Regions from separate parts of the Microbulbifer aestuariivivens genome, predicted to be linked through region 4. Evidence: predicted binding sites of a transcription regulator. Region 4 holds the regulator's gene; each other region holds the start of a gene.

Region 1 (5,694 bases), on a different contig from region 4:
TAGGGGGATAGGGCGGCCAGTCTGCGGACTGTCGCGTCAAGTCAATCGGGGCGGGGCTGTCGATTAGCGGTCGTCCGGCCAAAGGCGGCGATTATAGTGGCCAAGCGTGACAAATGGGAGCAAAAGCCGGACAAAAAACCATCACGGGCTGACTTTTTTAAACCGGTCCCTAGGCATCGGGCAAAATGATTTCCGCGCGGGCAGGGCGGTCTGTGCCTGCGGGGCTGGCTTTAGCCCCGCAGCAATCGCCTGTGCGAGGCAGCTGTCACCCGGGGGCCCGGCAGCGCATGCACAGCCGCGGCCACAGCCGGATTAGCCGTGACCTATAGCGGCCGGGGCGGTGATTCAGTCCGGCCGGTGCGGCAGGTGTGGGCGCAGCACACCGACGTTGCGGTGGCCCTGGTCGATAAGATGCGAGGCGTGCAGCTTGCTCATGACGCCGCGACTGCAATAGAGCAGGTATTTTTTTTCCGCATCCAGTGTGCTGAAGACGCTGTTGAGGCGGTAGAAAGGAATCACCTCCACCTGGCTGCCCTCCAGTTCGAGCGGATCCATTTCCTCCTCGTCCGGGTGGCGGATGTCGATGACCACCGCATCGCCGGCCTCGCTCACCACTTCCACGTCCGGCACCTCGCCCTGCACCTCTTCCATGACCTGGTCGATATTCTGGATCACGCGGTTGCCGATGGCGCGGTCGAGCACGCTGAAGTCAAAGTGGGTCTCCTCTTCCTCGACCCGCTCGCGTCTGGCCTTGGTGGTGGGCTTCACCGAGATGACACCGCAGTATTCCGGCATGTTGGCCGCAAACTCCTCGGTACCGATGGCGCGTGCGGTGCGGATGATCTCGGTCTTGTCGTTGACGATCAGCGGGCGCAGCACCAGGGTGTCGGTGACACTGTCGATCACGGCGAGGTTCTTCAGGGTCTGGCTGGAAACCTGGGCCACCGCCTCGCCGGTCACCACCGCGTCCATGTTCAGCTCGTTGGCCATCGCGGTGGCCGCGCGCAGCATCATGCGCTTGAGGATCACGCCCATATGGGAGTCGTCCACATTGGTGAGGATTTCCCCCACCACCTCATCGAACGGCACGGTGACGAATTTTACCCGGTGCGAGGAGCCATAGCGGTTCCACAGGTAGTAGGCCACTTCCTTGACCCCCAGCTCGTGCTGGCGACCGCCGAGGTTAAAGAACAGGAAGTGGGTGCGGATGCCGCGCTTGATGGTCATGTAGCTGGCGACGATGGAGTCGAAGCCGCCTGACACCAGCGACAGCACCGGGTCCTGGGTGCCGAGGGGGAAGCCGCCAAGGCCCTGGTGCAACTCCTCCACCACGTTGAGTTTGTCGTGGCGGATTTCCAGCTTGACGGTGACATCGGGGTTTTTCAGCTTGACCCCCGCCGCCGCGGTGTTTCTGTTCAGGCCGCCGCCCACGTACTGCTCCACGTCGAGGGACTGAAAGTCGTGCTTGCCGCTGCGTTTAACCCGCACACAGAAGGTCTTGCCGTCCAGCTTGTCACCCCAGACCGACAGGGTCTTTTCGTAGATGTCCTGCATATCGCCGAGGGGGAACTGCTGCACCCGGGCGAAATTGGCGATACCCGGAGTGTGCGCCAGTACCTCCTCGATGCGGTCGGACAGGTGCGCCACCGCGTCCGGCGCGATCACTTCAATCTTCTCCCAGTCCTTGAGGATCTTGATGCGATCATCGACACGGTGCAGCAGGATGCGCAGGTTGTCCTTGAGCTGCTTGGACATGCGCTTGCGCACCGGGTTGCTCTTGATGGTGATCTCGGGAAAGAACTTGACGACAAAGTGCATGGGAATCCGTGTTGTACCGCGTTGCTGGGAAAACGCTGCATTATAAACCAGCGGCCCGCCAACTGGTTGCGCACCAATAGTGTGCATCGCTTGTGAAGGGCGGCCCAAGGTGGTGCAAATAAATGTGGCCAGCTGCGCTGTCTGCCTCTATTCTGACCGCGGCGACGCCACGCAGCCCCGCAGGGGCGCGGTCTGACGCCGCTGCCCCAATTTGGCACACTCTTTGCTTTGGTTTCTCGCCTAATAAAGGTCGCGCTTTCGGGCCTTTACCACAGAAGAGCACACGCCAGCATAAAAAAGGGCTGTCGCAACTCAATACATTTCCAAGACCTGGAGGACTGCAATGTCAGCGAAAACGCTCGGTTTGATCAAAGAGAGTGAGGCCAAGTGGGTAGATCTGCGCTTCACCGACACCAAAGGTAAAGAACAACACGTAACCCTGCCGGTTTCCGAAATTGACGGTGAGTTCTTCGAAGAAGGCAAAATGTTCGACGGCTCCTCCATCGCTGGCTGGAAGGGCATCAACGAATCCGACATGATCCTGATGCCGGACGACGAGACTGCGGTACTGGACCCGTTCACCGACGAAGCCACAGTGATCATTCGCTGTAACATCGTTGAGCCGTCCACCGGCCAGGGCTACGAGCGCGACCCCCGCTCCATCGCTCAGCGCGCTGAAGACTACCTGAAGTCCACCGGCCTGGGTGACACCGCCCTGTTTGGCCCGGAGCCCGAGTTCTTCGTCTTTGACGACATCACCTGGGGCGCGGACATTTCCGGCGCTTTCTACAAGATCAACTCCGAAGAGGCTGCCTGGTCTTCCAGCATGTCCCACCCGGAAGGCAACATCGGTCACCGTCCGGGCGTTAAGGGCGGCTACTTCCCGGTTCCGCCGGTCGACTCCCTGCACGACGTGCGTGGCGCCATGTGTAACGCCATGGAGCAGATGGGTCTGGAAATCGAAGTGCACCACCACGAAGTGGGCACTGCCGGCCAGTGTGAAATCGGCGTTGGCGCCAACACCCTGGTGAAGAAGGCCGACGAAGTACAGATCCTCAAGTACTGCGTGCACAATGTTGCCCACGCTTACGGCAAGACCGCCACCTTTATGCCCAAGCCGCTGGTAGGTGACAACGGTTCCGGTATGCACATCCACCAGTCCTTCAGCAAGGACGGTGTCAACCAGTTCGCTGGTGATGCCTACGCCGGTCTGTCTGAAACTGCCCTGTACTACATCGGCGGTATCATCAAGCACGCGCGCGCGCTCAACGCTTTTGCCAACGCTTCCACCAACTCCTACAAGCGTCTGGTACCGGGCTTCGAGGCGCCGGTTATCCTGGCTTACTCCGCGCGCAACCGCTCCGCTTCCATCCGTATCCCGTACGTGCCGAGCCCGAAAGGCAAGCGTATCGAGGCCCGTTTCCCGGACCCGAGCGCCAACCCTTACCTGGTGTTCGCCGCCATGCTGATGGCCGGTATCGACGGCATCAAGAACAAGATCCACCCCGGCGACCCGGCCGACAAGGATCTGTATGACCTGCCGGCGGAAGAGCTGGCCGAGTACCCGACCGTTGCTTCCAGCCTGGAAATGGCTCTGGACGCACTGGATCAGGACCGCGCCTTCCTGACCGAGGGCGGCGTATTCTCCGACGACGCCATCGATGCCTACATCGACCTGAAGCGCGAAGAAGTAGAGCGTCTGAACATGACCACTCACCCGGTCGAGTTCGAGATGTACTACTCCGTTTAATGCCCAGCGGCGCCCCCGTGGCGCCGGTTGCATTTGACGCAAAAAGCCCGCACCTTTGAGGTGCGGGCTTTTTTTGTTGGCGGTAGGCGGGGTTGTATTAGGCTGTAGTCAGCGAATCATTCATTAACGATCAGGCGTGGGTGTTCCACGAATGGGATTTCATGAAAAAACACGACGGACGGCGTGGCGCGCTGTTGTTCACACTGATGGGATTGCTGCTGGCCGGCGCCGCTCTGGCCGGCGGCGACGGCGCCGATGAGCCCTCATCCGGCGGCAGCGTGGTGTACAAGACGGTGGCACCCGATGGCAGTGTGGTTTTTTCCGATACACCGCCGCCGGATGGCAAGGCGGAGCGCATCGTGCTGGCGCCGACAAACATCCAGCCCGTCGTACAGTCGCGCCCCATGCCCACGCGCAAACTGTCGCCGCGGGATGGGGACAATGAAAAACCCTGGCGCCTGGCCAGCTTCGCCATCGTCAGCCCGGAAAATGGCGCCACCATACCCCCGGGCCAGCGCTTTGTGGTGATGCAGGTTGCCATCGAGCCGCCGCCCCCCAGGGGTCACCGTGTGTACGCGGTGGTGGACGGTCAGCCGTGGCTTGGCAGCTCCACAGGCGACCGCCTGGATATCTCCTCGCTGGAGCGGGGCACCCACACCCTGCAGGCGGTGCTGACCGATGCCGACGGCAATGTGCTGGCGCGCTCGCAGATCATCAATCTCTACGTCAAACGGCCCGGCGACCAGGTGCCGGACTCCCCCGCTGGTCAGGCGACACAGGCGCCCAAGGCACCCGCCGCGCCCGGCCTTCCGCGCCCCAAGAAGTCCGGCTCGGGTAACTGATCCTCGCACTTTCTGCCCCCGTCCTTCGTTGTTCCCTGGGAGAGCTCTTCGCGAGCTCTCCCCGTAAGCTCTCCTCGTTAGCTCTTCGCACGCGCAATCCTCACGAGCGCTGCTTGCTCACCAGCGCACTAACTATTGGGTGCTGTAGCGTTGCCCTTCATCCGGGACTCTGAATCAGACGCTTTTGACAAGCTGTTCAGGCGTCACGCGGGAGTGACTTCCGCAGGCATCTCGGGAATCGGTTCAGGGGCTGCCCTGGGGGTGTTTTTGCCTATCGCCGGGAAGACCATGACCCCACAGCCGTCCATCGGGCTGTACTCTCTCTGAGTCATGCACCACAATGGTGCGAATGTGGGGCTTGCCCGCTCACTGTGCTTAGCCCCGCTTCCGCGGCCGGCAAGCCTGAGGCTTCTGAGCTTTTTCAGCGCGGTCTGCTTACTGCGGAGCAGGCGGGTAGGGCCCGCTACCCAGAAAATCTCACCGTGCGCCATTTTGGTTTGCTTTTTGCACCGCAATCTATCGACCGCTTTTGGATTGGCCCGCCGAGCCGCCGTCGAAACGGAAAAACACCATGCTCAATGATCGCCAGCTGCGCTATATGCTGGATAGCCTGACCACCGCCGTACTGGTGTTGGATGACAGTTTGCTGCTCTGTTACTTGAATGCCGCCGCGGAGGATTTGCTGGCGGCATCCAGTGCCAGGGTGGAGGGCTACCCGTTCAAGGAGCTGGTGCGGGAGACCGAAACCGCGCAGGAGGCGATGCGCCATGCGCTGGCCAGTGGCGAGCGCTATACAGTGCGGCAGGCCAACTGGCTGCTGCACAACCTCCAGCGCCGTACCGTCGACTACTCGGTGAGCCCGGTGCCGGAACTCGGGCTGTTGCTGGTGGAAATGCAGCCGATGGACCGGCTGCTGCGCATCGCCCGGGAGGATGCTCTGCTGAGCGCGCAGGAAACCACCCGCAACCTGGTGCGGGGCATGGCTCACGAAGTGAAAAACCCGCTCGGTGGTATCCGCGGGGCGGCTCAACTGCTGCAGCGGGAGCTTCCCGACGAGGAGCTGGCCGAATACACCCAGATCATCATCGCCGAGGCCGACCGACTGCGAAACCTGGTGGACCGACTGCTCGGCCCCAACCAGCCAGTGGCCATGGTGGATACCAATGTGCATGAAATCCTTGAGCGGGTGGCGCAGCTGATCAATGCCGAGTGCAATGGCCGGTTGCGCATTCGCCGGGATTACGACCCCTCGATCCCGGAGTTTCCGGCGGACAGCGAACAGCT
Region 2 (5,694 bases), on a different contig from region 4:
GACCACGTAGTAGCCTTCAATAAACACGCCGTTCTCGTCGAAGAAAAAGCAGCGGTCGAAGTCGCCATCCCAGGCGATGCCAAAATCGGCCCCGCTGTCCTTGACCGCCTGCGCGGTGGAGTCGCGGTTTTCCGGCAAGATAGGGTTGGGGATGCCATTGGGGAAATTGCCATCGGGCTCGTGATTTACGCGCACGAAGTCGAACGGCAGGTGTGGCGCCAGCGCATCCACCACCATGCCCGCGCCGCCATTACCGGCATTCACCACCAGCTTCAGGGGCTTGAGCTGCGCGACATCAACGTAGCCCAGCAGGTGCGCGACAAAATCGTCGCGGTGCGCGAAGCGCTTCAGTTCACCGCGCTGTTCAACCGGCGCAAAGTCGTTCTCCTCCGCCAGCCGCTGGATATCCTTCAGGCCGGTATCGCCGCTGATGGGGCGACTGCCGGAGCGCACGAACTTCATGCCGTTGTAATCCATGGGATTGTGACTGGCGGTCACACAGATGCCGCCGTCAAAGTCGCCGTGGAAAGTGGCGAAGTAAACTTCCTCGGTACCGCACTCACCGATATGGAATACATCGGCACCGGCATCCATCAGGCCGTTGGCCAGGGCCTCGGTGAGCTGTGGGCTGGTCAGGCGAATATCGTGACCCACCACCACCCGCCGCGCATTGAGAAACTGGGCGAAAGCGCGACCCACTCGATAGGCCACATCTGCATTCAACTCATCGGGGACACGGCCGCGCAGGTCGTAGGCCTTGAAACAGGTCAGTGCACTCATGGCATCGTTTCCTTGTTACTTCTCATTACTGCTCGTGTTGCGCCTGTTCCGGCAGGTAGACGTTTTCATAGACGAAATTGGTGGCCTCGACAAAACCATCGACGGAGCCACAGTCGAAACGGCGCCCCTTGAAGTTGTAGGCCAATACGCAGCCGCGCTGGGCCTGGGCCAGCAGGGCATCGGTAATCTGCACCTCACCATTCTTGCCCGGCGGTGTCTCGCGGATCAGATCGAAGATATCCGGGGTGAGGATATAGCGGCCGATGATGGCCATATTGCTGGGGGCCTCGTCCGCCGGCGGCTTCTCCACCATATCGGTGACCTGCCACAGGCCCGGCTTGATCTCGTTGCCGGCGATAACGCCGAACTTGTGGATCTGCTCCCGCGGCACCTCTTCCACCGCCACGATACTGCAGCGGAACTGCTTGTAGAGCTCCACCATCTGCCCCAGCACGCCCATACCGTCGTTCAGACACAGGTCATCCGCCAGCACCACCGCGAACGGCTCGTCGCCCACCAGACGCTGCCCCTGCAGGATGGCATCGCCGAGGCCGCGCATTTCGCCCTGACGTGTGTAGGAGAAGCTGGCCTTGTCGATCACTCGACGGACGCTGTCGAGATAGCGCTCCTTGCCGGTACCGGAGATCTGGTGCTCCAGCTCAAAATTGGTATCGAAATGATCCTCGATGGCGCGCTTGCCGCGACCGGTCACGAAACCGATCTCGCTGAGCCCGGCCTCAATGGCTTCTTCCACCCCATACTGGACCAGAGGCTTGTTCACCAGCGGCAGCATTTCCTTCGGCATGGCCTTGGTGGCGGGCAGGAACCGGGTGCCGTAACCGGCCACCGGAAAAATACATTTCTTCAGCATTGTTACTGGGTCCCCATATTTTTCTAATTAACAGCGCATTCTTTTAGAGGCTGCGCAACTTATCACACTTCCGCGGCGCAATTCAGTCACAGCCCCATTTCACCCCGTTACGCGTGTCAGGCGCCGCTTTCAGGGTGGGCATTTGCGGCAGCGAACCACTGCGAATTAGTCAGCAAGGCCCATGCCAGCCCCAAACAGGTCGGTGACCGACTGGACAAGTACCCCCCAGGGCTTAGAATGCCCGCTGTGTAAAAACGCCCAAAACCGGGGACAAAATGAGTAATTTCGTTCAGAAAAATAGCTATACCCGCGAAGAACTGCTGACCTGCTCTCAGGGTGAAATGTTTGGCCCCGGCAACGCCCAGCTGCCCGCGCCCAACATGCTGATGCTCGATCGCATCACCCACATCTCCAAAGAGGGCGGCGCCTGCGGCAAGGGTGAGCTGATCGCCGAGCTGGATATCCACCCGGACCTGTGGTTCTTTGACTGCCACTTTCCCGGCGACCCGGTAATGCCCGGCTGCCTGGGCCTGGACGCCATGTGGCAGCTACTGGGCTTTTTCCTGGCCTGGAAGGGCAACCCCGGCCGCGGCCGTGCCCTGGGCTGTGGTGAGGTCAAGTTTACCGGCCAGATCCTGCCCACGGCGAAGAAAGTCACTTACCATATCCAGCTGAACCGGCTGGTCGAGCGCAAGCTGGTGATGGGCATTGGTGACGGTACCGTCGCGGTGGACGGCCGCGAGATTTACAGCGCCAAAGACCTGCGGGTCGGCCTGTTCACCCGCACCGATAACTTTTAAGAAGTCCGGCGGCTGAAGCGCCGAGTAAACAATAACAACGACCACAGTCGACAAGTTTTACGGAGACCATTATGCGTCGGGTTGCGATCACCGGAATGGGCATTACGTCCTGCATTGGCACCAACCTGGAGGCGGTGACCGCATCCTTGAAGGAGGGCCGCAGTGGTATCCGCTTTCAGGAGGAGTACCGCGAACTGGGGCTGCGCAGCCAGGTCGCAGGCCCTGTTGATATCGATTTCAAAGACCATATCGATCGCAAGCATCTGCGCTTTATGGGCGATTCCGCCGCCTACGCCTATATCGCCATGCAGGAGGCCATCCGCGTCTCCGGACTGGAAGAGCGTGATATCTCCAATCCCCGCACCGGCCTCGTGATGGGCTCCGGCGGCACCTCCACCGCCGCCATCATTGACGCCGCGCAGACCCTCAAGGAAAAGGGTGTGCGCCGCGTGGGCGCCTTCCGCGTGCCCCAGGTCATGGGCAGCACCGTCTCGGCCTGCCTGGCCACACCGTTCAAGATCAAGGGCGTCAACTACAGCATCTCATCCGCCTGCGCCACCAGCGCGCACTGCATCGGCAACGGTGCCGAGCTGATCCAGATGGGCAAGCAGGACATCGTTTTCGCCGGTGGCGGTGAAGAACTGGCGTGGAGCCTGACCCACCTGTTCGACGCCATGGGCGCCCTGTCCAGCAAGTACAACGACACCCCGCAGAGGGCCTCACGCCCCTACGATGCGGACCGCGACGGTTTCGTCATCGCCGGTGGCGGCGGCTGCCTGGTGCTGGAAGAGATGGAGCATGCCAAAGCCCGCGGCGCCACCATCTATGCCGAGCTGACCGGCTATGGCGCCACTTCCGACGGCTACGATATGGTCGCACCCAGCGGCGAGGGCGCGGTGCGCTGCATGCAGCAGGCGCTGGCGGGCATGGATGGCAGGGGCCTCGATGGCGGTGTGGATTACGTCAACACCCATGGCACTTCCACGCCGGTGGGCGATGTGGCAGAACTGCGCGCACTGCGCGAGGTGTTTGGCGAGCAGGTACCGCCGTTTTCCTCCACCAAATCCCTCACCGGTCACTCCCTCGGGGCCGCCGGCGTGCAGGAGGCCATCTACTGTCTGCTGATGATGCAGAACGACTTTATCGCCGCCTCCGCCAACGTGGAGCACCGCGACCCCGAAGCCGAAGGCATGGATCTGGTGACCGAACTGCGCAATCAGCAGATCCAGCGCGCAGTGTCCAACAGCTTCGGCTTTGGCGGCACCAATGCCAGCCTGGTCTTCGACAAGGTCTGAGAAAGGGCTGAGTAAGGCTCAAGCCACCAAAAACATCAGCACAAAAAAAGGGCGCAACCGCCAGGGGTTACGCCCTTTTTTTGTGCATGCGATCACGGATCTAACGCTATTGCTCGCTGACCGCCACCGCCCGCTTCCACCGATTACTGGGCATTACTGCCCGGCTTGACACTACCGAGACGCTCCAGCCACAACTCCACCTGCCGGGTCAGCCCCTGGCGCCAGCTGCGCTGCTGGATGCCGAATACATCGCGCAGCTTTTCCGAGGCCAGCACCGCGCTGTGGTTTTCCGCCTGCGGCAGCGGGCTGAGAGCCACTTCCAAGTCCACATCGCAGAAAGACTGCGCCCGCTCCAGCACCTCGAGGCCAAACTCGTGCGCGGTACAGGCATCCGCCGCACCATAGTGGTAAGTGCCGGTCCGCGGCGCCCCACTGGCCAACTGCTGCACCACCGCCACCACCACGCGGCACAGATCATCAAGGGTCACCGGGCTGCCGCGGTTCTGGTCGTCCAGCTGCAGCGGCTGGCCCGACAGGACTGCGGCCAGGATATGCCCCAGAAGTGCCTGCTCGGCGCTATCCACCAGCCAGCCAAAACGCAGAACCGTCACTTCCGGCCTGTCGCGCAGCGCCTCCTCGCAGGCGAGCCAGAACTGGCCCTGCTCCGAGTTCGGCGCGGGCTCATCCTCTTCGTCGTAGCGCTTGCGGGTGCCACCGGGAAACACGCGGTAGGAGGAAATATGCACCAGCGGGCCGCCCTCATCGGCAGCCAGCGTGCGGCTGACCTGCAGAGCCAGGTCCATGGCCTGATCGCCGCCAAGACAGACCGCGTTGACTACAATGGCTCCGGGGCGCAGCTGATCAAGCTCCTCTGCAGTCAGCAGCTGAACGCGAAAGCCGGCCCGCTGCAGTCGCTTCTGCAGCATGCCGTCGACTTTGGCTCCAGAACCGACCACCGCGACGGAGTCCGGGGTATAACCGGTATGGTGAACTTGCACGGCAGTCACTGCCCCTCAGTCACAGCCCCTCAGAAGGGGATGTCATCATCGAAGCTGTTGTCGAAACCACCGGCCGGGGGCTGGTTGCCGCCCTGACTGCCGCCAGCCTGACCGCCATGTCCGCCGCCCTGGGATGGCGCCATCGGCGAGGGTGCCGAGCGGCCCTGAGCATAGTCGCCCTGCCCACCCTGCTGGAAACCACCACTCTGCTGAAAACCACCGCCCTGCTGCTGATAGCCGCCCTGCCCCTGCTGATCGTAGCCGCCCATGCCCTGGTTGGGAGCGAAGCCGCCCTGATCACCGCGGCCGTCCAGCATCTGCATCTCGCTGGCGACAATCTCCGTGGTGTAGCGGTCCTGGCCGCTGTTCTTGTCCTGCCACTTGCGGGTGCGCAGGCTGCCCTCGATATAGACCTTGCTGCCTTTGCGCAGATACTCGCCGGCGATCTCGGCCAGGCGGTTGAAGAACACCACCCGGTGCCACTCGGTGCGCTCCTGCTGCTGGCCGGTCTGCTTATCCTTCCAGCTTTCGGAAGTGGCCAGATTCACATTGGTGACGGCACCACCACTGGGCAGATAACGAGTCTCGGGGTCACCCCCAAGGTTGCCGATCAGAATGACTTTGTTAATTCCCCGGGCCATTGGCCTCTCCTCTCTCGTACAGGCGGACCAGCGGTCCGCGGATTTTCATTCAGTGTCAAAACTGCCGTGCGGCAATCATTGCGAAACCGCGACGGGCATTTGGATATTTATCCAGCAGCATACAACAGGCGCGCCCCCAGCCGCCACCAGAGCAGCCCCCACACAACAGCCAGTGCGAGCCCCAATAGAGCGACCGCCCCGGCGCCGCCGAAGGCATAGAGAAAACCACCCAACACGCCGCCGGCAAAGGCCCCCAGAAACTGCAGCGTGGCGAAAAATCCCGAGGCTGCGCCGCGGGCCTCGGGGGGC
Region 3 (5,694 bases), on a different contig from region 4:
TCAGCTTCCAGTTCTGCTGCAATGCCAAGGGAATCTTCAATGATGACTTTACGCAGATATTCGATTCCGCCCTCCATGTTTTCCATCCACACGCTGGTGCGCTGCAGGCGGTCGGCTGTGCGGGAGTAGAACATCAAAAGGCGGTCGAGATAGCGGATCAGGGTATTGCGGTCGAGGTCCGTGGCGAACAAATCTGCATGCCGGGGTTTCATTCCTCCGTTACCACACACATACAGGTTCCAGCCTTTTTCGGTGGCAATAATACCAAAGTCCTTTGATTGTGCTTCAGCGCATTCGCGCGTACAGCCGGATACAGCGAATTTTATTTTATGGGGTGCGCGAAGCCCCTTATAGCGGTTTTCAATATCTATGGCCAGGCCGACTGAGTCATCCACGCCGAAACGGCACCAGGTAGAACCGACACAGGATTTAACGGTACGCACGGACTTGCCGTAGGCATGCCCGGTCTCAAAGCCGGCGTCAACCAGGCGTCGCCAGATTAGCGGTAACTCATGCAGTTGGGCGCCAAACAGGTCGATCCTCTGGCCTCCGGTTATTTTGGTATAGAGATTAAAGTCACGGGCGATCTCGCCCAGCACGATGAGTTTGTCCGGAGTGATCTCGCCGCCAGCGACCCGGGGCACTACGGAGTAGCTGCCGTCTTTCTGCATATTGCCAAGAAAGATGTCATTGGTGTCCTGCAGGCCGATGTGTTTCTGATCCAGGATGTATTCGTTCCAGAGGCTGGCTAGTATTGAGCCGACCGTCGGTTTGCAGACTGCGCAACCGTGGCCACGACCGTGTTTAAGGAGCAATTCACTAAAGCTCAGAATTTTTTCAACTCTAATCAGGTGGTGGAGCTCTTGGCGGGTGAAGTCGAAATGCTCGCAAAGATTGCGGTTCACCTCGATGCCCAGTGCTTGCAAATTGTGATTCACTACCGTGGTAAGCAGTTGTGAGCAGCCTCCGCAACCCGTGCCGGCCTTGGTCTCAGATTTGACTTCACCCACGGAACAGCAGCCTGCGGTGACCGCAGTGGCAATATCGCCTTTGCTGACATCGTGGCACGAACAGATTTGCGCTGTGGCAGGCAGCGCTTCGACTCCAAGAGCTGGTTTTGCTTCTGTGCTTGGTAAAATCAAGCTCTCGGGGTTTTGTGGCAGGCCGATAGCATTGATCTTGTACTGCAACAGGGCCGCATACTCAGAAGTATCTCCAACCAGTACCGCTCCCAAGAGGGTTTTCTTGTCACTACTGATGACCAATTTCTTGTAGTAGCCTGCGGGCTGGTTGAAATAGGTATAGTTAAGTGCACCCGGCGTATTGGCATGTGCATCACCAATGGAGGCCACATCGGTACCGAGCAGTTTCAACTTGGTACTCATGTCGGCGCCCTGAAATAAACTGCCTTGACCCAGAAGCTGGGATACCACAACTCTGGCCATGGAGTATCCCGGGGCTACCAACCCAAAGATCCTGCCCTTCCAGAGTGCACATTCACCGATTGCGTAAATGTCGGGATCTGAGGTCTGGCAGGTGTCACCGATGACAACACCACCGCGCTCGCCAACTTCCAGACCACAATTTCTAGCCAGCTGATCGGCTGGTCGTATTCCGGCGGAGAAGACGATGATGTCTGTTTCCAGATAGCTGTCATCGGCAAACACCATGCGCTGAAGGTTTTTTTCACCGGCTTCGATTTGTTGGGTTGCTTTAGATAGATGAACCTTGACACCGATGGATTCGATTTTATCTTTGAGCAGAGCGCCACCATCGGTGTCGATTTGCAGTGCCATCAGACGCGGGGCGAATTCAACGACATGGGTCTGCAATCCCAGGTCATGCAAGGCTTTGGCCGCTTCCAAACCAAGTAAACCTCCGCCGACTACGGTGCCTACTTTGGCGCCGGAATGGGCCGCAGCAATGATTTTTTCGAGGTCTTCGATGGTGCGATAGACAAAGCAATTGGGCCGGTCGTTTCCTTCTACAGGCGGAACAAAAGGGTTGGAGCCGGTGGCAAGTACCAGCTTGTCATAGCTGATTTCCAGGCCGGATCGGGAGCGTACCAATTTACGCTGGCGATCGATGTTCACCACGGGATCACCCAAGTGCAAATTCACGCCCCAGCTCCGGTACCGCTCCTCTGTTGCCAGCGCCAATTGTGATGCATCGCGGGTGGCAAAGTACTCGCTTAAATGTACCCTGTCATAGGCGCATCGGGGTTCAGCGCTGAAAGTGTGAATACAGATGCCGCTTTTGCCCTCGGTAGCCTCGATTAAACCTTCGATAAAGTGGTTTCCTACCATGCCGTTACCAATAACTACTACGGTCATTGCCTGGTAATCACTGTTTATTTTTTGGGTCATGTGTCACCTCTGCGTGCTCTTGCAAAGCTAGCGCTACAGTAATGCGCATAAGTAGTGGGTAAAAAAAACGCCCATCAAGCTGAGGTCTTTCGACCGGCTTGATGGACGTCTTTGTCCAGTGGTGAAGTCTGTTGTTGCTAAGTTTTTTACAGCACTAACTGTGCCAATTTTGTCTCTGAGCTCTGTATTTCAATACAATAAATTTCGCAATCTGTACGAATGCTGATGGTTCGAGTTTTTTATGGCGCGAAGTATAGCTTTTTTCAGACGTTCACTGTTTCAATTGGATTTGATGCCGGCATTTTTTCTGTCAACCCGCAGCTATCCATCCACAGTATTAAACTCCGTTGATTGAATCGGATTGGGTTGCCGCCTTGGTTTACTTCATGAAAAAGCCTAGAAAATATTCAAAGCGGTGCGTCATGGTGCTCATGTTGTTGCTAGGTATTTAAAATGCATTAAAGTGGTGCATTATGTATTCAGGCTTAATTTTTCGAATAGGACTGGTGTGCGCTTATCACCTTCTTTGCTATTTCTTCAAGAGGGCTGTTTTGATCCATCGCGGATTTCTGTAAGCGGCGGAAGGAATCCTCTTCGCTTAAGTGCAAATTGTTCATCAGAATGGACTTGGCCCTTTCAACCAGTTTTCTTGCTTCCAACGCCTTTCTGGAATTGCTTAATTCGAGTTGAAGCGACTGAATTTGTCTTTGCTGTTCGGCGATCAAAGCCTGAATCGGACTCGATTCGGCGCTGCCCTTGAGCAGTTGGCTGACAGGAATGTCAGGCATCTCATTCAATTCATCTAGTTTCTCGCGGACCAAATTATTTGACTGTTGAGCGGTCTCAATGCGGTTCATGCAAAGGAGGATAATGGACCGCATTGCCTGTGTTTCGATTGTATGGAGCGCATCAATGTAATCGGTAATTTTGTGATACCAGACATCGGTGAGATCCGTGTTAACTTCGCTTCCCGCCGATAAGTTGTTCCTCACCTGTCGGAAACGGTTAAGATCCATTGCAACCGGTCCGCTGTTTAACCGTTCATAGGCGTCCAGAAGTTCAGAATCAGCACAGTTCAGCATGCGTTCTCTGACTTCCTGTTGCGTCATGCTCAGGCGATTAAGACGCTCCTGCAAGCGCGCAATAAAGTGCCCGCGAGAGAAACCAATGAGGGTCCAAGCTCGCTCCTGGCCGACATACTCCTTGAGCTGAATCAGCAGGAAGAATGCGGTCAAAGACTGGGCTACATCGGGATCGGTCGCGAGGTCGATGAGCTCAAATACGATCAAAAGCAGCGTTTCGATGGTGCGGTTATAGGCAAGAGTGGAATCGATCGGCAGTAGTTCACGAGTTTGGTTGCTTGCACGCAGGGCAGGTAGCTGTTCAAGTGTCGACAGGGCGCCGGCAATCAGGTTTAACAGGCTCGGATTAGCCGATTCCCTGCCTTGTAGCAGGGGGGGCAAGGCTGCATTGAACTCCGCCAGCGCCTTGTCACAAATGAGCAGCTGCTCCGTGAATTCATTGGCTAGCGTCGTCTTCTGGCAGACGAGATATACGTTGCTGAGGCCGCGCTCACGCTGTAATGCATGGATCAGATCGCAGATTACATCTACCCATTGCAAAGCACTCATCAGATCTTCGAGTTGACGGATTTTTGCCTGTTGGGCAGCCAGAAAAAAACTCTCCGAGTTGATACCTGCGTTGTGCCGATCCATGGGCATTTTTCCTAAGACTCGCTATGCTGAAAATCAGCAAATTTCATACCAATAGCGTCTGTAGATGGCACCAATGTCGCTTCTTGAGTATGCCTAATATCCAGATATTTTCCTGACACTAAATTCAATTTTTTCACAGTGGTTGGTTTACTGCGGCCATGCAGTCCAGATGAGTAGTGCAGTCATAATTGCCGATACCCATTGCCAAAATGTGACCGGGTCTCGCTCAAGTAATGGTGGCCTTTGACGATTGATAAAGCGTTGGTTCGGTGTCTTCAGGTCGTATATAAACTCGGATATTAGCGCATAGCGTTTTTCTGGATTAATGTGTACCGCCTTTGCTATTGCCATGTCGACCCAAACCGGAATGGCGCGCTCCGGCTTGGATAGAGGTCGATATTGCAGGCGATTTTGAGCGATCGTAGTTGTTGATTTTGCGACATTTGTCCCATAGGGATATTCACCTGACAGCATATGATAGGCGATTACTCCCAGAGAATACTGATCGGATAGTATACTGCCATACTCCCCCAGAAAGTATTCAGGCGCGGCGTACAATGCCGTCCCCTGCAAGGTGGCACCTACCATTCCGGCCTGTGACTCAGCCACCCCGGCGACATAGGTGGCACCGAGGTCGATGATTTTCACAGTACCGTGGGCATCAATCACAATATTGTCCGGCTTTAAATCCTGATGAATCATTTCCATGCGATGGAAAGCGCGCAAGCCGGTTGAGATTTGCTCGAGTATGGCTCTTACCTCGTTAAGGTCCGGTGCGGGGTGATCCGCTATCCACTGCTCCAATGTCTGCCCTTCAATGTACTCGGTTACCGAATACAGGTAGTGGCGGTCTCTATTTGTAGGAGCCGCTTTGATCACATGGGCACTGTGGATGCGTCGGGCAATCCATTCTTCCAGCAAAAATCTTTCGAGATATTGCTCATCAACTGTCATACCCAGCGCGGGTACTTTTAACACTAGCCGTTTCTGTGATTCCAGATCGACAACCAGAAAGGCTTTACTGCGGCTTGAGGAATGCAGCAGACGGCAAACCTGGTAGCCATCAAACAGATCGCCTTCCTTGAGTTCAGGCGGCAGCGACAATTGCTGCGTATCACTCACCACTTTGAGTGATGCGGTGTTGGCAACACTCTCGATTCGAATCAGTTGGATTGAAAGATTGTCGCGGCTGCCTAGCTGCAGTGACCGCTCTGTGATTTGCCTGGCCGCCATAGACAGGTCAACATCTGGAGTATGTAGCATGGACAGCAACGCTACTGTATCCATATGTTCATAAACACCGTCGGTCATAGCGATAAAAATATCGCCTTTATTCAATGCCACATTGACATAATCAATTTTTAAGCCTTCATCTACCCCTAGGGCTCGAGCAAGGTAGCTTTCCTCAGCGGAAACGATCAGACGGTGGTCATTGGTCAGCTTTTCCAAGCCCAGAGAATTAAGACGGTATACGCGGGAATCGCCCACGTGAAAAATGTGTAATAGGTTGTCCTTGATGACCATGGTTGTCAGGGTACATACGTACCCCTTGTTACTGTCGCTGGAGCGCCAGCTTTCCCGGGCGCGAGAACAAAGCCAGGAGTTGGTGGCCT
Region 4 (5,694 bases):
GGGTGGGCTGCCCTATCTCGGTACCCAACGCCGCCGCCGCCGTGCGCGAGCGGGCCATCTGGGTTACCGACACCCGGGGTGGCGAGGGCGCTGTGCGCGAGGTTTGCGATCGCATCATGAAAGCCCAGGGCACTTTTGACGCGGCGCTGGCCCCCTACCTGCATTCCGCCGACTGACCGGCACCGCGGCCACAACTTTACGGCCCCTAACTCTACGGCCACTATACGGCCCCTATACGGCTACTGGGAGACGCCCCAATGCGCACCTGGCTACCTCTGGCTATCGTCGTCGCCCTGATCAGCGTGGGGCTCTGGTTCTCCGAGAGCCCGCCGCAGCAATTACTCGGCAAGCGACCGACCCCAAAGGAATTCGATCGCGCGGCGGACCTGATCATCCGCGGAGCCAAGACCCGCCACTTCAGCCCCGAGGGCACCCTCGCCTACCGCCTGGATGCCGACAGCGTCACCTACTTCCAGTTCGCCCGTCGCGACCGGGCCAATCTGGATCAGCCGCGCATTGTGTTTTATCAGGGGCAGTCACCGCGCTGGCGCACCGAGTCCGAAACCGGGGTGGCCTACAATAACGGGGAGCGGGTGGTACTGCGCGGCGACGTGAATATCTGGGAGTTGCCACAAGCCGGCGGCATACACCTGCAGACTGCCGCCATTACCATCAAACCGCGCGAGGAATTCGCCGAAACCGACAAAGTTGTTAAGATTGCGGCCGGCGCCAACCGCACCGAGGGCCGCGGCCTGCGCGCCTACCTGAAAGAAGACCGGGTGGAAATCCTCTCCGAGGTACAGAGCATCTATGAAAACCAATAATCTGATGCGGCCCATCGCCGCCTTTGCCCTGCTGGTACTGAGCGCCCAGGCCCTCGCCCTGCCGGAAGACCGCAACCAGCCCATCCGGGTGAAATCCGAGCATTTCGACGGCAACCGGGCCGATAACCTGTTCGTTTATATTGGCAACGTGCAGATCTCCCAGGGCAGCCTGCGGATTCTCGCCGATCGCGTCGAGGTGCACGGCACCGCCGAGGGCGAAATCCAGAAAGTGGTCGCCACCGGCGAGCCCGCGCATTTCCAGCAGCAGGTACAGCAGAGCCAGACGCCGGTTAAAGCCAAGGCCCGCCGCATCGAATTCCGCGTCAATGCCGACGCACTGCAGCTGTCCGGGGATGCCCAGGTGGATCGCAACGGCAACACCCTGTCCGCCGAGAAGATCGACTACGACCTGATCAGCGAGCAGATCGAGGCTCAGGGACAGTCCGGCAACGGCCGCGTGGAGATGATCTGGCAGCCGGAGAAAAAAGTGGCGGGCCAACCCCCAGGGGGACAAGAGGGACAAGAGGGACAAGAGGGAGGCGAGGTTCCAGCGGTGCAGAACCCGCAGGCACAAGACACTCCCTGAGAATAAGGTACCCGCCCCACCCAATTGCCCCCGGGCACAGACCATCAAGACTGCGGAATTCACTATGCCAAGGCTGAGAGCGCTACACCTCGCCAAACAGTACAAGAAAAGAAAGGTGGTTCAGGACGTCTCCGTCGAGGTCAGCAGTGGCCAGGTCGTGGGCCTGCTGGGCCCAAATGGCGCCGGCAAAACCACCTGCTTCTACATGATCGCGGGGCTGGTACAGGCCGATGCCGGCCAGGTGCTCATCGATGATGAGGACATCACCCGTCTCTCCATGCACGGTCGCGCCCGCAAAGGGATCGGCTACCTGCCGCAGGAGGCCTCAGTGTTCCGTCGCCTGTCCGTGCGCGACAACATTCTCGCCATCCTGCAGACCCGCAAGGACCTGTCCCGCACGCAGCGGGAGGATGCCCTGGAGGAACTGCTGAAAGAGTTCCACATCACCCACATAGAGAGCAGCCTCGGCATGGCCCTCTCCGGGGGCGAGCGGCGCCGGGTCGAAATTGCCCGCGCGCTGGCCACAGACCCGGACTTCGTCTTGCTGGACGAACCCTTCGCCGGTGTCGACCCCATCTCGGTCAACGACATCAAGCAGATCATCCGCCACCTGCGCGACCGCGGTATCGGCGTACTGATCACCGATCACAATGTGCGCGAGACGCTGGATATCTGCGAGAAGGCCTATATCGTCAGCGAGGGCCATATCATCGCCGCCGGCAGCCCCGCCGAAGTGCTTGCCAACCAGCAGGTGCGCGAGGTGTATTTGGGACACGAATTCACCATCTGACGCGCACCCGCGCCCCGTATCGCACTGTTGCGCCGTGGGGCGCAACTCCCGCCTTCACCGCGCCTATTCACCGCAACTTTCACCGCAACTTTCACCGCAACTTTCACCGCAGATTGCCCGTAAATAGTAGGCATAGTTATTGCTTGTAATCCGCTCAGACGGGGGGTAGTCTGTTGCGTCGTTCAAGTCGATTCATCCGCCGAACGCGTGTAAGCCCACCGTATGAAGCAGTCCCTGCAGTTAAAACTCGGCACCCAGCTGACCATGACGCCGCAGCTTCAGCAGGCGATCAGGTTGCTGCAGCTGTCGACCCTCGACCTTCAGCAGGAAGTGCAGTCCGCGCTGGACAGCAACCCCATGCTGGAAGTTGATGGCGAGGATTTCGGCGACCGAAGCGGCGACAGCACAACGGACGAAAACAGCCAGTCTAAAACCAGCGCCGAGCGCGAGCGCGAACACGACCAGAGAGAGGCATCCACCGCCCCTGAACAGGAGCCAGAGTGGAACTCCGACATCCCCACCGACCTGCCCGTGGATACCCAGTGGGACGACATCTACGGCTCTGGCAGCTACAGCGGCAGCCAGGATAGCGAGGACAGCGGTTTCGAGCAGCGCAACGCCGCCGGTATCGGCCTCGCCGACCACCTGCTGTGGCAACTCAACCTGACCGGCCTTTCCGCCGAAGACAAGCAGATCGCCGAGACACTGATCGACGATATCTCCCCCGCCGGTTTCCTGCAGACCCCCACCGCAGAGCTATCCGCAGCACTGCAGGTCGAGGAAGACGAGCTGCTCGCCGTACTGAAAACCATCCAGCAGTTCGAGCCCGCCGGCTGCGGCGCTCGCGACCTGCGCGAATGCCTGCTGTTGCAACTGCGCCAACTGCCTCCCGGCACCCCGTGGCTGGATGAGGCCAAGCTGGTGGTGGACAAATACCTGGAGCTGCTCGGCAAGCGCGACTTCCGCCAGCTGAGCAGACGCACCCGCCTGAGCGAGGCGCAGCTGGGCGATGTGGTGCGCCTTATCCAGACGCTGAACCCGCACCCGGGTGAGGGCTTCAGTGGCGAGGAGACCCAGTATGTGGTGCCGGATATTATCGTCAGCCGCCGCGAACAGCGCTGGCTGGTGGAGCTGAATCCGGAAACCACCCCGAAGCTGCGCATCAACAGCAGCTACGCCTCGCTGATCAAGCGCGCCGACAACTCCAGCGACAACAGCTACCTGAAGGACAACCTGCAGGAAGCCCGCTGGTTCCTCAAGAGCCTGCAGAGCCGCAACGAGACTCTGCTCAAGGTCGCCTCCAGCATTGTGGAAAAACAGCAGGGCTTCCTCGAACAGGGCCCGGAAGCCATGCGCCCCATGGTGCTGGCGGACATCGCCGAGAGCATCGGCATGCATGAGTCCACCATCTCCCGCGTGACCACGCAGAAGTTTATGCTCACACCTCGCGGGGTTTTCGAGCTCAAGTACTTCTTCTCCAGCCATGTGAGCACCGACTCCGGTGAAGACGCCTCCTCCACCGCCATCCGCGCCCTGATCCGCAAACTGATCGACGCCGAACCGCCGCGCAAACCGCTGTCTGACAACAAAATTACCCAGGAGCTGGACAGCCAGGGCATCAAGGTCGCGAGGCGCACCGTGGCCAAGTACCGGGAGTCCATGGGTATTCCCTCATCCAGCGAGCGCAAGCGCCTGGTCTGACCCTTCCCAAAGCCAAATCCTGACCGCACTTATGCCGGCGGTCACAGCCCTCTGGCGCCCGTTCATACGGGCGTGACAACCGAAGCGCGAAGTTTGAGTGTATCCTTCCAATCTGGCGAACTTCCTAGTAGGGTTGCCGCCCTGAAGGGGGTAGCGCCGGAAAGCGATACACTCTTTGAGGAGATTTCCATGCAGATCAACATCAGTGGCCGTCACCTGGATGTAAGCCCAGCTCTTCGTGATTACTGTCTCGAAAAAATGGACAAGCTGGTTCACCACAACGACCTGATCACCACTGCGCAGGTTACCCTGTCGATCGACAGGGAAGTCCAGCGCGCGGAGGCCCTGATGCATGTCAACGGGTCTGAAGTCTTCGCCAACTCCGAGGCGGATGACATGTACGCGGCGATCGACGGCCTGACCGACAAGCTCGACCGCCAGCTGTTGAAACATAAAGAGAAGTTGCGCAAGCACCGCTAGCTTATGACATTGGATGCATTACTCTCTCCCCGCCTGAGCCTCTGTAATCTGGCGGGGAGCAGCAAGAAGAAGTTGCTGTTGAATATCGCCCAGGCCATTGCAGAACAATATCCACAATTCGATTCCGACACTGTTTTCAACCAGTTGATCGCCCGTGAGCGCCTGGGCTCCACGGGCATTGGTGAGGGGGTGGCCATCCCGCACTGCCACCTGCCCGGGTGCGAACATCCGATCGGTGTGCTCTGCACCACCGACCCCGCCGTCGACTTCGACGCCGCAGACCGCCAGCCGGTAGACCTCCTGTTCGCCCTGCTTGTGCCGGAGGGCCACGAACAGGAACACCTGGACACCCTGGCGCAGATCGCGGGCCTCTTCAGCGACAGCCGCGTGCGCGACAAACTGCGCGCGGCCGAAACCGGCGACGAGCTTTACGCGCTGGCCATCGACAGCTCTGCCGCTGCATAATCAACGCCATTCCGCAGCAAATTTCAGCGGCTGGAGGTCCCAGCCGTCTGCAATCCGCGCCTGTTGACTGAAGGATCTGCATTCATGCGCTTGGTAATCATCAGTGGCCGCTCCGGCTCGGGGAAAAGTTCCGCCCTGCAGCTGCTGGAGGATGTGGGCTTCAACTGCATCGACAACCTGCCGGCCAGCCTGCTGCCGGAGCTGGTGCGGCGCGTCAGCGACCAGCCCCCGGTGGATAACACACGTCTGGCGCTCGGCATCGATGCCCGCAACCTGTGGCAGGATGTACAACAGGCGCCAAGGGTCATCGACGAGCTGCGCCAGAGCGGCATTCACTGCGACGTCATCTACCTGGACGCCCGTTCGCCCGTACTGGTTCAGCGCTTCAGCGAGACCCGCCGCAAACACCCGCTCAGTGACAACCGCACTCACCTGCTGGAAGCCCTGAACCAGGAAAAGGAACTCTTGGCACCGCTGGCCGCCATGGCCGACCTGGTAATCGACACCAGCAGCCTGAGCCTGCACCAGCTGCGGGATCTGGTGAAAACCCGCGTGGTGGGCAAAGCCAGCCCGGGAATGGCGATTCTGTTCCAGTCCTTCGGCTACAAGCACGGCGTGCCGGTGGATGCGGATCTGGTATTCGACCTGCGCTGCCTGCCCAACCCCTACTGGATTGCCGAGCTGCGCCACAAAACCGGCCTCGATCCCGAGGTGGCGGAGTTCCTGCGCGCTCATCCTGAAACCGCGGACATGGAGCGGGATATCAAGAGCTTCCTGGAACGCTGGCTGCCCTCATACCAGAAAAGCAATCGCAGCTACACCTGCGTGGCAATCGGCTGCACCGGTGG

Evidence for each region. Region 4 encodes sigma-54, which starts transcription at its own class of promoters, with help from an activator protein. Its sites were predicted from a motif close to TGGCACANNNNTTGCNNT; they were not measured.
Region 1: a site for sigma-54 is predicted at 2,031-2,048, ahead of glnA (glutamate--ammonia ligase). Genes of this name have one in related genera too.
Region 2: a site for sigma-54 is predicted at 1,821-1,838, ahead of galU (UTP--glucose-1-phosphate uridylyltransferase GalU). Genes of this name have one in related genera too.
Region 3: a site for sigma-54 is predicted at 2,515-2,532, ahead of nirB (nitrite reductase large subunit NirB). Genes of this name have one in related genera too.

What each region holds. Positions count from the first base shown of each region.
Region 1 covers NZ_BAABRT010000013.1:88,155-93,848, reverse strand. The annotation lists gene thiI (tRNA uracil 4-sulfurtransferase ThiI) at 346-1,818, opposite strand; gene glnA (glutamate--ammonia ligase) at 2,162-3,568, shown strand; gene ABEA58_RS09460 (DUF4124 domain-containing protein) at 3,730-4,410, shown strand; gene glnL (nitrogen regulation protein NR(II)) at 4,982-5,694, shown strand, end outside.
Region 2 covers NZ_BAABRT010000011.1:39,028-44,721, forward strand. The annotation lists gene ABEA58_RS08170 (phosphohexomutase domain-containing protein) at 1-780, opposite strand, end outside; gene galU (UTP--glucose-1-phosphate uridylyltransferase GalU) at 806-1,651, opposite strand; gene fabA (3-hydroxyacyl-[acyl-carrier-protein] dehydratase FabA) at 1,927-2,451, shown strand; gene fabB (beta-ketoacyl-ACP synthase I) at 2,523-3,746, shown strand; gene ABEA58_RS08190 (sugar nucleotide-binding protein) at 3,890-4,744, opposite strand; gene ssb (single-stranded DNA-binding protein) at 4,774-5,385, opposite strand; gene ABEA58_RS08200 (MFS transporter) at 5,493-5,694, opposite strand, start outside.
Region 3 covers NZ_BAABRT010000024.1:1,018-6,711, forward strand. The annotation lists gene nirB (nitrite reductase large subunit NirB) at 1-2,366, opposite strand, end outside; gene ABEA58_RS12955 (nitrate- and nitrite sensing domain-containing protein) at 2,852-4,081, opposite strand; gene ABEA58_RS12960 (bifunctional protein-serine/threonine kinase/phosphatase) at 4,229-5,694, opposite strand, start outside.
Region 4 covers NZ_BAABRT010000003.1:61,901-67,594, forward strand. The annotation lists gene ABEA58_RS02580 (KdsC family phosphatase) at 1-176, shown strand, start outside; gene lptC (LPS export ABC transporter periplasmic protein LptC) at 258-824, shown strand; gene lptA (lipopolysaccharide transport periplasmic protein LptA) at 811-1,410, shown strand; gene lptB (LPS export ABC transporter ATP-binding protein) at 1,475-2,200, shown strand; gene ABEA58_RS02600 (RNA polymerase factor sigma-54) at 2,423-3,901, shown strand; gene hpf (ribosome hibernation-promoting factor, HPF/YfiA family) at 4,091-4,381, shown strand; gene ptsN (PTS IIA-like nitrogen regulatory protein PtsN) at 4,385-4,846, shown strand; gene rapZ (RNase adapter RapZ) at 4,931-5,694, shown strand, end outside.